DNA from 3 places in the Chryseobacterium capnotolerans genome. Region 1 is predicted to be linked to each of the others. Evidence: riboswitches for the same ligand, from Rfam matches in the RefSeq annotation. Region 1 holds a riboswitch; each other region holds the start of a gene.
What was found. Region 1 has a riboswitch for S-adenosylmethionine ahead of H5J24_RS21370 (SusC/RagA family TonB-linked outer membrane protein). Riboswitches for the same ligand answer to the same signal wherever they lie in the genome.
Positions count from the first base shown of each region.

Region 1 (4,484 bases):
GTTGAGTGATTTCCTTTCTGATCTTCCGGTATTGAATAAGACGTTTAGGATTGATGCTTTCATAACTGCACCAAGAGCTTTTGACGGAACGAATGCTACTACCAATATGGCACCTCGTCTTTATAATGTTACTTCCTCAGATGTAAAGGTATGGGTTTCAGAAGTTTCAACCCATACAGGGGACTCACATGGGGCTAACCTTTTAATTTCTCCAGATAATTATGCTGAATTTGATGATGGGGTTTATCTTACACAAGCGAGAAATGAGACCGTGACCTTTGATGTAACTACGGTGGATAATAAATGGTTTAGAGTATATTATGTATTGCGTATTGATAATAAATCTACTGTAAGTAATGGGAATGGAAATACTACAACAGACTCCAGTACTGCAGATAACACATTGGAAGTTTATATTTCTATTCAAAGATTATATTAATGTTAAGATAATATGATGTGCGTGATAAGAGTTGCTTGTAAAAGCAGCTCTTTTTTTTGATCTATTCATACGAGAGAGGTCAGCAGTTTTTATACAAGAAGTGGTTTAAGAGGGAAAAGTTAGGACTAATGTAGGTTTGAGTTATTTTTAATGATATTTGTCATATTTGTGAAAATGGTAATTTTTCATAACTATTTATATTAGCAGGTTTTAATTAAAATTTATATTAAATTTTGAAAAATTATCATTAAAAAACCATAAGTCTACTTGTTTTATAGACTAAAAGTTTATAGCTTTGCAACCATATTTCGATCGGCTTATAAAGAAAGATGGAGGGAACTGACCCTACGAAGTCTTGACAACCTGCATTCGTGTAAGGTGTTACATTCAGCCTTTAAAGGAAAAATAAGCATTTGGTTTATCGTATTTATCGATGCCCTTTGCTGACTTTTCAGTAAAGGGCAAAATTTTAATATATGATAAATAAAATTGATTATGATTAATAAAAATTTATTTAATTCTAAAGTTTGGATTCCACCAGTTGCAGTATTTTTCTTGGGAATAGTAAGTGTAAGTGCACAGAATTCCAAACCGAAAAAAGATACACTTAAAGAAAAAGAAATTGATGAAGTAGTGGTAGTAGCTTATGGGAAGGCTAAAAGAAACAGCTATACCGGTTCAGTCGCAACTATTTCCAGTGACAAAATCAATAACAGACCCGTTACTAATGTAACAAAGGCATTAGAAGGACAGGTTCCGGGAATTCAGGTTACCGGTGCTTCAGGACAGCCTGGAGCAACATCTACAATCAGAATTAGAGGAGTAGGTTCAGTAAGTGCTTCCAGTGAGCCTTTGTATGTTGTGGATGGAATTCCTTTTGACGGAAATATCAATGCTATCAGCCCTAACGATATAGAATCTATCAGTGTTCTGAAAGATGCTACAGCAAGTGCTTTGTATGGTTCCAGAGGAGCGAATGGAATCATTATTATTACCACAAAGTCGGGTAAAAAAGGAGAAGCAAGAGTAAATCTTAATATCAGCCAGGGGTTCTCAGGCCGAGCGGTAAAAGATTATGAGCAGGTGAATACGGATCAGTATTTCCAATTATATTGGGAGGCAATGAGAAACGGATATCAATCAGGTTCAATATCTGCGCAGCAGGCAGCCCAAATGGCAACAGATAATATTATTTCTAATTTAGGAGTTAATCCTTATGGAGCTAATTATCCAAAACCTATAGGAACTGACGGTAAATTATTACCTGGAGCTAAAGCTTTATGGAATGATGACTGGAGGGACATTTTGCAGAGAGTGGCTTCCAGAAACCAGGTAGACCTTGATATCAGTGGTGGAAGTGAAAAAAGTAATTATTTCTTTTCATTAGGATATCTGGATGATAAAGGAATGGCGATTGAATCCGGATTTAAAAGATATAATACAAGATTAAAGCTCAATTCTGAAGTTAAAAGCTGGCTGAATGTTGGAGTAAACTTAAGCTATACCAACAGTATTCAACAGGCTCCAAGTTCTTCAGATTCTAAAGCTAGCAATGTTATTCAGGCTGCAAGAGTAGTTCCGTCTTTCTATCCTTATTATGAAAGAAATCCTGATGGATCTTATGTACTGGATGGAGAAGGAAACAGAGTGTATGATTTTGGAAAATACAGACCTGCTGTAGCACTTCCGAATCAGAACTTAGCCGCAAGTTTACCATTGGATAAAAATGAAAATAAGATCGATAACTTCTCAGGAAAAGGATTTGCGGAATTAACGTTCCTTCCTGAATTGAAGTTTAGATCAAGCTTTTCCGTTGACATGGTTAATTATAATGAGCATTATTATACGAATCCTCTTCTTGGTCAGTCAAAAGAGACTGGAGGTTCTGTTTCGAAGTTAAACAGCAGAACACTTTCTTATACAACCAGTAATATTCTGACCTATGATAAGAGATTTGGAAAACACCATATTAACGTATTGGGAGGCCATGAATTTTACAAATACGATTATCAGGTTATTTCAGGGAGCAGACAAGGTTTTTCATTACCTAATTATTATGAACCTGATGCAGCCTCTTTATTGGTAAATTTTGGTGGAAACAGTGATAAATTAAGTTTATTAAGTTTCCTTGGAAAGGTAGAGTATGATTTTGATAATAAATATTTCTTATCCGCATCCACAAGGGCGGACAGCTCTTCAAGATTTTCAAAAGAAAACAGATGGGGTACATTCTGGTCAGTAGGAGGATCCTGGAAACTCTCAAGTGAAGAGTTTATCAGAAACCTGAACTTCTTTAACGCGTTGACATTACGTGCAAGCTATGGAGGGCAAGGAAATGATAAATTACAGAAACCAAACGGTTCACCGCTGTATTATGCATATCCTGAATTATATAGAGATTATGCCCTTGCCGGTGAGCCAGGGAAAACATTGGAAAAAGTAGGAACTCCTAATCTGAAATGGGAAACCAACCTGAACCTTAACTTAGGGCTTGAGTTTGCGATTCTTAATAACAGAATTAAGGGTAATGTGGAGTATTTTGAAAGAAAAAGTAAGGATCTTTTGTTTAACGTGCCGGTAGCTCCGTCTTTAGGAATCAGTGATTATCCTGCGAATGTAGGGACTATTAAGAATTCCGGGTTTGAGATTTCATTGTTTACAACCCCTATAAAAACCAGTGATTTCCAGTGGAATGTAGATGTTAACCTGAGCACCCTAACGAATAAAATCACTAAACTGCCAAAAGGACCTCTTGCAGTAGGATCCACCAAGCAACTGAATGAAGGAGGTTCTGTATATGATTTCTTTATTCAGGAATGGGTAGGGGTAGATCCAAGTAATGGTAAACCATTGTGGAAGACAATTACTAAAGATGCTAACGGAAATTTGGTGGAAGGAACAACATCGGAGTATGGTAAGGCTACAAAAATATTACAGGGTTCTGCTTTACCTAAATTAACAGGGGGAGTAAGTACAAGTATGACGTATAAGAATTTTGATTTCTCAGCATTACTAACTTTCAAGATTGGAGGGAAAATTCTTGATACAGATTACACTTCACTTTTACACAGCGGAAACTCTGGTGGACGTGCCTGGGGTGTGGAAATGCTGAACAGATGGACTCCTGAAAATCCTTACACAGATGTTCCTGCTTTAAACACCAAAACCAATAACTGGAATTCAATGTCTACAAGATTCCTTTATTCAGGAACGTATGCAAGACTTAAGAATGTGAGCTTAGGATATACGTTGCCATCAGATTATTTTGAAACTATCGGATTGAAGAAGTTCAGAATTTATGTTCAGGCAGAGAACCTTCTGACATTCTATAAACATAAAGGAATGGATCCTGAGCAGGCGCTGGATGGAACAACGTATTACAGATATCCGGCGATGAGAACGATCACTTTTGGTCTTCAGGCAACATTCTAACTTTTAAAATTTGAACAATGAAAAATTTAAAATATTTATCTTTTGCTTTATTAGGATTATGGTCGCTTACAAGCTGTGAAAGTGAAATGGATACGGCTCCTACAGATCAGGCCACCAGCGTGGAAGTTTTCAAAACTGCAGAAAGTGCTGAAACAGTGATCAACGGAACCTGGGCAAAATTCAATAATGACGGGACTACCTTTGCAAATATCGGATACTCAACTGTTTTAAGAGCAAGTGATGCAATGGGGAGCGATGTAGCTGTACTAACCAACAAATATGGTTTCTCATCTACCTATGATTTTACAGAAATGGTGAATAATACGGTAGGCCGTCCTTCGTTTATCTGGACCATGTTGTATTCTACCATCAATAATATGAATAATGTTATTGCTAAAATTGATGCTACGGAAGGCACTCAAGTCAAAAAAGATCAGGTAAAAGGCCAGGCAAAAGCATTACGTGCATTCTGTTACCTGAATATTGCCAGCTTTTATCAATTCAGTTATCTTAAAGACAAATCTGCTTTAACGGCTCCTATTTATACGGAACCTTCAACAACAAGCAGTGTTCCAAAGAAAAAATCCAGTTTGGAAGATATTTATACTTTAAT
Region 1 is NZ_CP065589.1:4,441,636-4,446,119, reverse strand. It holds gene H5J24_RS21380 (hypothetical protein) at 1-5, shown strand, start outside; gene H5J24_RS21375 (hypothetical protein) at 2-439, shown strand; SAM riboswitch class I at 754-851, shown strand; gene H5J24_RS21370 (SusC/RagA family TonB-linked outer membrane protein) at 935-3,871, shown strand; gene H5J24_RS21365 (RagB/SusD family nutrient uptake outer membrane protein) at 3,889-4,484, shown strand, end outside.

Region 2 (4,484 bases), 180 kb from region 1:
AATCTATTATGGTGAAGTTTCTTTTAGAAGGAGAAATTGATCCAAAGAAAGCTTTAAAGGCTGCAGAATTATCTTTTGAAAAATACTGTTCCGTATCAAAAACATTAGAACCTAATGTAGAAATAGGGTACGAAGTATTTGTAAACGGAGAAAAGATTTAAAACTATAGTGAGGCTTTCAAGCCTCATTTTTTATTTGGCCACGAATGAATGCATCAATAAAATAGTTTATAAACATTATACATTCTAAGAACTATGTATGTGGTTTAAAAATTCTTACCACAAAGGGAACATAGACTTTAGGCAAAAAATATATATACAAAAAGAAAACCGGATGAAAAATCCGGTTTTTTTTATTACTCATTACCTATTACTCATTAGAAGGTAAGCCTTGGTTTTATCAGTTTTGCTACAGTAGCCGTCCATCCAGTCTGATGAGAAGCACCTACACCACGTCCATTATCTCCATGGAAATATTCAAAGAAGGTGATATAGTCTCTGAAATGCTCATCATAATTGAACTTTGGATTTCCACCATTAAAGGCTCGCTGCCCATGCTCATCTTTTAAGAAGATAGAACAAAGCCTTTTACTGATATTCTGTGCCACTTCATCCAGGTTTTTCTTTTCACCGCTTCCTGTTGGGAATTCTACTTTCAGGCTATTCCCGTAATAATAATGAAAGCGTTGTAAACTTTCTACAATCAGGAAATTAATCGGGAACCAGATAGGGCCACGCCAGTTACTGTTACCGCCAAACATTCTGCTGTCACTTTCTGCAGGAGTATAGTACACTACATTTTCATGGCCGTGAACAGAGAATACAAATGGATTTTCCTCATATACTTTAGACATGGCCCGGATTCCGTAAGAGCTTAAGAACTCCTTTTCATCAAGCATTCTCGATAATACTTTTGTCAGCCTGTTCTTGCGAAGGATACTCATCAGGTGTTTTCTTCCCTGGCCTTCTTCATCCCAGTGAGAAACAAGTTTGGTGAGCTCAGGTTTATTTTTTAAAATCCATTCCATTCTGGTTTTGAAGTTCGGCATCTTTTCCAGCAGGCGGTGATCTACAATTTCTACAGCAAATAGAGGGATTAATCCAACAATACTTCTTAAGCGTAAAGAAACACTGTTTCCATTTCCAAGCTGAAGAACATCATAGAAAAATCCATCTTCTTCATTCCATAAACCTTTCGTTCCTTCACCCAGATTTTCCATGGCTTCTGCGATATAAAGATAATGTTCAAAGAATTTAATGGCCATATCTTCATACACCTGGTAGTATTGGGCCAATTCCATGGCAATGCGCATCATATTCAGAGCATACATTGCCATCCAGCTTGTTCCGTCAGCCTGTTCCAGGTGTTGTCCATCCTCTAACACCATATTTCGGTCAAAGGCTCCAATGTTATCCAACCCAAGGAAACCGCCCCCGAAAATATTTTTTCCGTTTTTATCCTTTCGGTTCACCCACCAGGTAAAATTCAGAAGAAGTTTCTGGAAGACTTTTTCAAGGAATAATAAATCGGGTTTTCCATTATTTTTTTCATCAATCTTAAATACCCTGAAGCAGGACCAAGCGTGTACTGGCGGATTTACATCACTCATATTCCATTCATAGGCTGGCAGCTGTCCGTTAGGGTGCATATACCATTCTTTGGTAAGAAGTAAAAGCTGTCCCTTGGCAAATTCAGCATCAATGATAGACAGAGGAACACAGTGAAAAGCCAGATCCCAGGTTGCGTACCAAGGATACTCCCATTTATCAGGCATGGAAATAATATCCTTATTGTGAAGATGATTCCACTCGGTATTTCTTACATAGTTGTTAAAATTTCTCGGAGCCTCGAAATTCGGGTCCCCCTTCAGCCATTTGCCAATATTGTAATGATAAAACTGCTTATTCCACAGAAGTCCTGCAAAAGCCTGTCTTTGAACATTCCTTTCGTCCTCATTGGTCGTATCATTTTGAACTTCATTATAAAACTCTTCTGCTTCAGCCTGTCTTGTGGTAAAAATCTCATCAAAATTTTCAAAAGGTTCAGCAGTGGCTTCAGGACAAAGTCTGAATTCAAAGGTTTCACATTGTCCGGCACCAATGACTTCATCAATTAAAAAAGAAGCTTTTGTTCCTCTTTTTCAGGATTTACCGTATTGCTGCGATGAATAATAAAATCATTGATCCCGTCTTTAAAATAAGTGTTTTCTGCCTGTGGAGCTCCATACAGCTTTGGGGTATTGGTTTCATTTTCACAGAATACCCTTTGTGTATTGTCTTTTCTTGAATAAAATTTCTTAATGGAAATACTGTCGTGCTCAATATTAATACTTCCGTCATAAGAAGCATGCATGTCAGCTTTATAGGTATTGTATCCCCATTTCCAGTTATTTCTGAACCAGACAGTAGGAGCTACTACTATGGGTGCATCTTGTTGACTTCGGTTACAAACTGTTATTCTGACCAGAATATCATTGTGATCAGCTTTACAGTATTCAATGAAAATATCAAAATAAGCATCGTTATCAAAAATTCCGGTATCAAAAATCTCATATTCCGGTTCCTGTTTGCTGCGTTTTCCGTTTACTGCAACAAGCTCGTCATAAGGAAATTCATTGATTGGATATTTATAAACCATCTTCATATAACTATGAGTGGGTGTATTATCCAGGTAATAGAAAATTTCCTTGATATCTTCACCGTGGTTTCCTTGAGGATTACTTAAACCAAAGAAACGCTCCTTAACGATCTTATCTCTTTTATTCCAGAATGAAAGAGCAAAACAGAACAGCTGTTTTACATCAGAAATTCCTGCAATACCTTCTTCCCCCCAACGGTAGGCATAACTTTCTGCGTTATTATGATTGGTGTGGTTCCATGCATTTCCGTCCGGGCTATAATCTTCTCTTACATTTCCCCATTGCCGGTTGCTTACATAAGGTCCCCAGTTTTTCCATTTGGTATCTTGTAATCTTTCTTTTTCGGCGATCATATATCATCATTTTTCCATACGAAGGTAGTTTTTTTGAAAAATAATTCCAATTGTTTTTGTCTGAAGAATAATTAATATACTCTTGAGATACTAGTATTTAAGGGCTTTTTTAAATATTAAATTAATTTTTTTTTGATTTTAAAAGAAAAGAACTACCTTTGCACCATTCGTTCATTCAAATATTGAAAATGTTATCAAGAAAGGTTGAGGGATTAGACCCTATGAAACCTTAGCAACCCTTTGCGCAAGCAAAGAAGGTGCTACGTTCTACCAAAATCATTTTGGACAGATAACTTACTGAAGTTCTTTTCAGCCATTTCCTGTGGCATTTTCAATTGTATTAAAATATATAATAGAATTGAAAACAGAACTAAACTATATTAATCTTTCGTATCAAACCCATTCCCAAAAGGAATACAATATCTCGTTAAGCTATGAGCTTTTCGGGAAAGATCTGTTTACAGCCCCTATCATTTTAATCAACCATGCTCTTACCGGAAATTCAAATGTATCCGGTGAAAAAGGCTGGTGGAAGCAGCTGGTAGGAGAAAATCAGATCGTTGATACCCATAAATATACAGTTCTGTGTTTTAATATTCCTGGAAATGGATACGATCATTTTTTAATTGAAGATTATGAAGACTTTACCCCTTCAGATATAGCCAATGTCTTTCTGAAAGGGCTGGAAGCTTTACATATTACAAATCTATATGCCATTATTGGTGGCTCTCTGGGGGGAGGGATTGCATGGGAAATGTTAGCAAAACAACCTAAGCTGGCAGAAATTTTTATTCCCATCGCCTGTGATTACAGAACTCATGATTGGCTTCATGCACAATGCCTGGTTCAGAAATTTTTATTAAATGATAAAGAAGAGCCATTACAAAAAGCAAGAATCCATGCGATGTTGTGCTATAGAACTCCGGAATCACTTAATGACAGATTTCAAAATCAATACAATAAGGAGAAACAACGCTTAGAATCAGAAGACTGGCTGGTTTATCATGGTAACGCATTAAACGAAAGGTTTAGTTTACAAGCGTATAAGCTGATGAATCATTTGCTGATGAATATCAACACTGATAAAACAGCTCTGGAGACCATAGAAGCACGAATGCACATGATCTCCGTAGATACAGATTTATTTTTCCCGGCTTCTGAAATCCGAATGTGTTTTGAGAATCTGAAAAAGAAAAAGGAGAATATCTCTTATCACGAGATCCAATCTATACACGGGCATGATGCCTTCCTAATGGAATATCAACAATTAAATAATATCATAAAAAACATTTTATAGAGTCATGAAAAATGCTAACGAAATAAAATTTTTAAAGAACAGATCAATTGTCAAATTTGAAGGAGAAGATTTCTTAGGGGAAATCGGAATTGACGGACGAATTTTTAAAGCGCTTACTTTAGCGCGTATCAGTGTGGGAGTAATCTCTCAGCAAGCCATTGAAAACGGAATTTCTATTCTGGTTCACGAAAATGAT
Region 2 is NZ_CP065589.1:4,264,900-4,269,383, reverse strand. It holds gene H5J24_RS20475 (OsmC family protein) at 1-161, shown strand, start outside; partial or broken gene H5J24_RS20470 (MGH1-like glycoside hydrolase domain-containing protein) at 377-2,991, opposite strand; SAM riboswitch class I at 3,180-3,287, shown strand; gene H5J24_RS20465 (alpha/beta fold hydrolase) at 3,350-4,288, shown strand; gene H5J24_RS20460 (ACT domain-containing protein) at 4,293-4,484, shown strand, end outside.
Region 2: it holds a riboswitch for S-adenosylmethionine, as region 1 does, so the genes downstream of both, H5J24_RS20465 (alpha/beta fold hydrolase) here and H5J24_RS21370 (SusC/RagA family TonB-linked outer membrane protein) in region 1, are expected to answer to the same signal.

Region 3 (4,484 bases), 730 kb from region 1:
TAATTTACCAAAATATAACTTATCGTCACAAAAACGGTTCCTATAATCAGTGATTTAGGCAGACTCTTCTGAACATCTTTTATTTCTCCGGCAATATAGGACGCAGAGTTCCATCCGGTATAAGAATAGGTAACAAAAACCAGCGAGGTTGCAAAGGCAGGAAGCATAATTTCATGCTGCCAGCTGTCACTGAAGTTCAGACTGTTTCCAATCTCTGGAGAATCTGATAATCCTACACCCAAGATTACCAGTACAATAATAAAGGTAATTTTGATAAATGTAAAAAAATTATGAAACCGGCTTGAAGTCTTTAAACTGAATGACAGGGTAATAGCTACTAAAAATATAGCGGCAATGGCAAAGCCATTTCCAAATGAATACTCAAATACGGAAAGATATTTTGACATGGCTAAAGCCGCCAATGCAACGGGTGAAGAAAATCCGATAATCAGGGAAATCCAGCTTATCAGGTATCCGAATAAGGGATGATATGTTTCTTTAAGATAGATAAAATCACCCCCGTTTCCTTTAAAATGAGAGCCTAATTCGGCATAGCAGAAAGCTCCGAACAACGCCAGAATGCCTCCGATTACCCATAATAAGAAAATACTATAGGTATTGGTAATATCAGATAACTGAAATCCCAGGGTTGTAAAAATCCCTGTCCCTATCATATTGGAAACGACAATGGCTGCGGCTGTTTTCCAGCCAATCTGATGTGAAGCAGTACTCATTTATTCATTAAAAATTAAAATTAAGCCTTCCAAAGAAATAGCTTCCCAATGTACCCATCTGAACCGGTGCATATTTGAATACTCCATAGTATGAATTTTTATAAATCTGTAGATCCGGGAAAACATCAAATACATTGTTGGCCCCTACTGTAAAGTTGATATTCTTTGTGATATCATAGCCTACACTTACATCAGTAACTACTTTTGGTGCAAACTCCTGAACTTCTCCGAAGGGATACCCATCTCTTATGACTTTACCAAAATAGGTATTTCTCACGAGAAAATTGAATTTTCCAATTCCATAGGTCAACCCCAATGATGCTTTTGTTTTAGGAGAAAGAGTTTCAGTGATATTAATCTGATCCGGGCCAAAGAATTCTTTTTGTGGGGTGTCCAAATTCTCCGGGAAATGGAAATCTGTAATTTTGGTTTCGGCATAATTTCCGGCAAGGTTGATATTTAAGTTTCCGCCAGCCAGCTTCCAATCATAAGAAACAACTACATCCACTCCTTTCGTTTCGGTATCAATGGCGTTGGCAAAGAATCTGCCGCTTTCCACCTGATTTCCTTCTCCTACTACATTACGATCAGATAATCTGGAATCTGTAATATTGCTGGTAATGACAATTCTGTCTTTCACTTTAATAATATATCCGTCTACGGTAATGAAAAGGCCTTTAGCAGGTCGTAGGGTAAACCCAGCACTCCCATTAACGGATGTTTCCTGTTTTAATTTATCAAATCCCAGAACCTGTGCAGCCTGGCTATCATTATTAAAAATTCCTTTCCTCACAATTCCCCCTCCTGATGTAGAAATATCTGCAAACGAGTTATTAAAATACTGCTGCTGAAGCGATGGTGCCCTAAATCCGGTTCCAACGGCTGCTCTTACTGCATAATTTTTTATAAACTCATACCTTACTGCTAACTTTCCGTTCAGGGTACTCCCAAAATCTGAATAGTTTTCAAATCTGGCAGCGGCATCAATATTCAGTTTTTTATCCAGATCATAAGAAATATCAGCATATACTGCAGTGGCGTGTCTGTCTTTTTTTAAGGCATTGTCTGGTGAAAAACCTATAAAAGATTGTGAACCTCCCGCACCGATTACTTTAGAGTCTTTTGTTGCTATATTTCCGTTTTCATCATATTGGGTATAAGATGCCTCATCTCCTGCTTTGATCTGATATTGTTCAAATCTGAATTCTCCACCGAATGCGATATTGAAGTTCTTGATTTTTTTTGAAACATCAAGATTGACCGTATTTTGCAAAAAGCTATGAGCTCCCGCATAAAACTGTGTTGGGGACTTGATTCCAAGAGAGGCATTATTGGTATTGTTTACATGATAGTTGAAAGTATTACTTCCAAAAGTATTGCTCAGGTCAATCAACCAATCGTTGACATTATACTTCGCTCCTACAGCATAAGAGATATCATAAATCTGAGAATTCAGGACTGCCTGAAAACCATTGGGATATATTTCTTTAACAATATTAAAATCTTCGTTGGGAAGTCTTCTGAAACCATATCCTTTCCCTTCTTTAATACTGAACCCACCAAAAGAATAGAACTTAAAGTTATCGTTCAAGGGATATTCTGCATTGAAAAACAATTGCCCTTGTCTGATTTGTGCATCTCCGATCTGGAAATTAAAATAGTCTCTTGTTAATCCCCTTTTCCTTATTTCATCATCATCATTTTGTCTTGCAATATCTGGATTATCTGCAAATTCATAGGCAAAATTATTTCCGAAAATATCAAGATCATGATTTTGGGTTCTCGTTGTTTTTCCTCTGTGGCTTAATTGCAATGAAAGATTGACAAATCCATCATTTTTCCCAAGAGAAGTTCCATAATTAACTCCCGCCTGGTAAGTATCGCCGTCATTTCTTCCACTTAATCCATAGGTTAAACTTGCGGAAGCTCCGGCATTCTTTTTTAGAATAATATTAATCACTCCGGCAATAGCATCAGAACCATATTGTGCAGCAGCACCGTCTCTTAATACTTCAATTTTTTCTATGGCTATCACAGGAATAGTACTCAGATCTGTTCCTACAGATCCGTTTCCTACGGTATTCTGATAATTGACAAGAGATGTTGTATGCCTTCTTTTCCCATTAAGCAATACTAAAACCTGATCTGGTCCCATTCCTCTTAACGTTACAGGATCAATATGTTCCGTTCCATCTGAAGCGGATTGTCTTACAGAATTGAATGAAGGAATAACATAGTTCAAAAGGTCCTGAGCCGTCATTTGCGGAGATGATCTTTGAACTTTATCAATATTGATCACATCTACAGGAACCGGTGTTTCCAGTTTTGTTCTTTTAACGTTACGGTTTCCTACGATGATAATGTCTTCGATTTGTTTTCCTTTTTCCTCCTGCTCCTGGGCAGCGACCCATATTGTCCCCAGCAATAATACAGCTGTGCTTAGTTTTTTCATCTTTGTTCTTGCCAATTAATAAATATTCTTCCGCAGATTATACTGCAGATACACAAGACTTCAAGAAATGGAATTCATATAGAAATATTGACTTCACTTATCTCCCCCATCGGGTTGGAATTAGCACCTTTACATTTCTGGAATTATGCAGGTTGCTAAGGTTTCATTGGGCCAAATCCCTCCACCTTTCTTGATAAATCTAGTGCAAAGGTAGACTAATTTTTCAAATATGCAAAAGCGAATGAGCCCTATAAAGAAAAAAGGCAAATTCGCTGAATTGCCAATTTGCCTCTCTATTTATTTTACAATCATCTTTTGAATAGCGATTCCTGTTTCTGATTTCAGATGAACCAGATAAGTTCCGGGTGGATAACTGACCTTCAGTTCATAAGTACCATTTTCTTTATCGAGTTTGAACGCATCAAGCTTTTTACCACTCATTTCGAAAATGATGATTTCTCCGTTTCTGGCTTTATTGAAAATCAGTTTAGCAAACCCATTTTTGATCGGATTATCAGCGATCTGAAGGGATAATTTGTTTGCTGCATTCACATCAGAAGTAGATAAAGATCCTGCATTGTTTCCAAAAATTCTGAATTCTCCAGGCTGCAAAGTAATGAGTTCCGTAGTTGAAACAATATTTGAAACGGTATCATCCATCAGATTTTTCCACTGTCCAACATACGGAAAATAAGGCGTAATATTTTGTACGGCTGTAGAATAATTCGCCAGAACGACTACATTTTTCATTCCATTGATGGTACTGTCATACACATAAATCCTTGTGATTAATCCATCAGGATCATTTGCAAGGTTATTGGATTCTATACTATACGTTTTTGATTTGAATACCGGATGGGTATTTCTGATATCAATAATCTTTGCCCATGTATCATAGACTGCTTTTCTGTTAACATCACTATCATATCCCAATGTGAAAGCTACAGGTTTTTCATCAGTCCTGCATCCGTTGCTGATACTTCCATCAGCACATCGGTTGATACTGAATTCATACCCCAGCTCTCCAAACTGCCAGATCATCTTTGGACCGGGAATGGTAAAGAAAGTGGCTCCAAATGTTTTCATTCTTTCTAAAGCTGTATTCAAGTTCTTCACACTATAACTTCCATTAATAGCTCCGTAAGCAAGGTTTTTAAACATCAGCCTTTCTTCATCATGACTTTCTCCATACCCTACAGCATGCATATTGGTAAAGCCATGAAGACTGTGATTCATACGGTCATAATTGCTGTTATCTTTATACCCCATCGTATTTTGATTGTAAGGCTCTGTTTGTT
Region 3 is NZ_CP065589.1:5,167,129-5,171,612, reverse strand. It holds gene H5J24_RS24600 (APC family permease) at 1-734, opposite strand, end outside; gene H5J24_RS24595 (TonB-dependent receptor plug domain-containing protein) at 742-3,186, opposite strand; SAM riboswitch class I at 3,281-3,386, opposite strand; gene H5J24_RS24590 (alpha-amylase family glycosyl hydrolase) at 3,484-4,484, opposite strand, start outside.
Region 3: it holds a riboswitch for S-adenosylmethionine, as region 1 does, so the genes downstream of both, H5J24_RS24595 (TonB-dependent receptor plug domain-containing protein) here and H5J24_RS21370 (SusC/RagA family TonB-linked outer membrane protein) in region 1, are expected to answer to the same signal.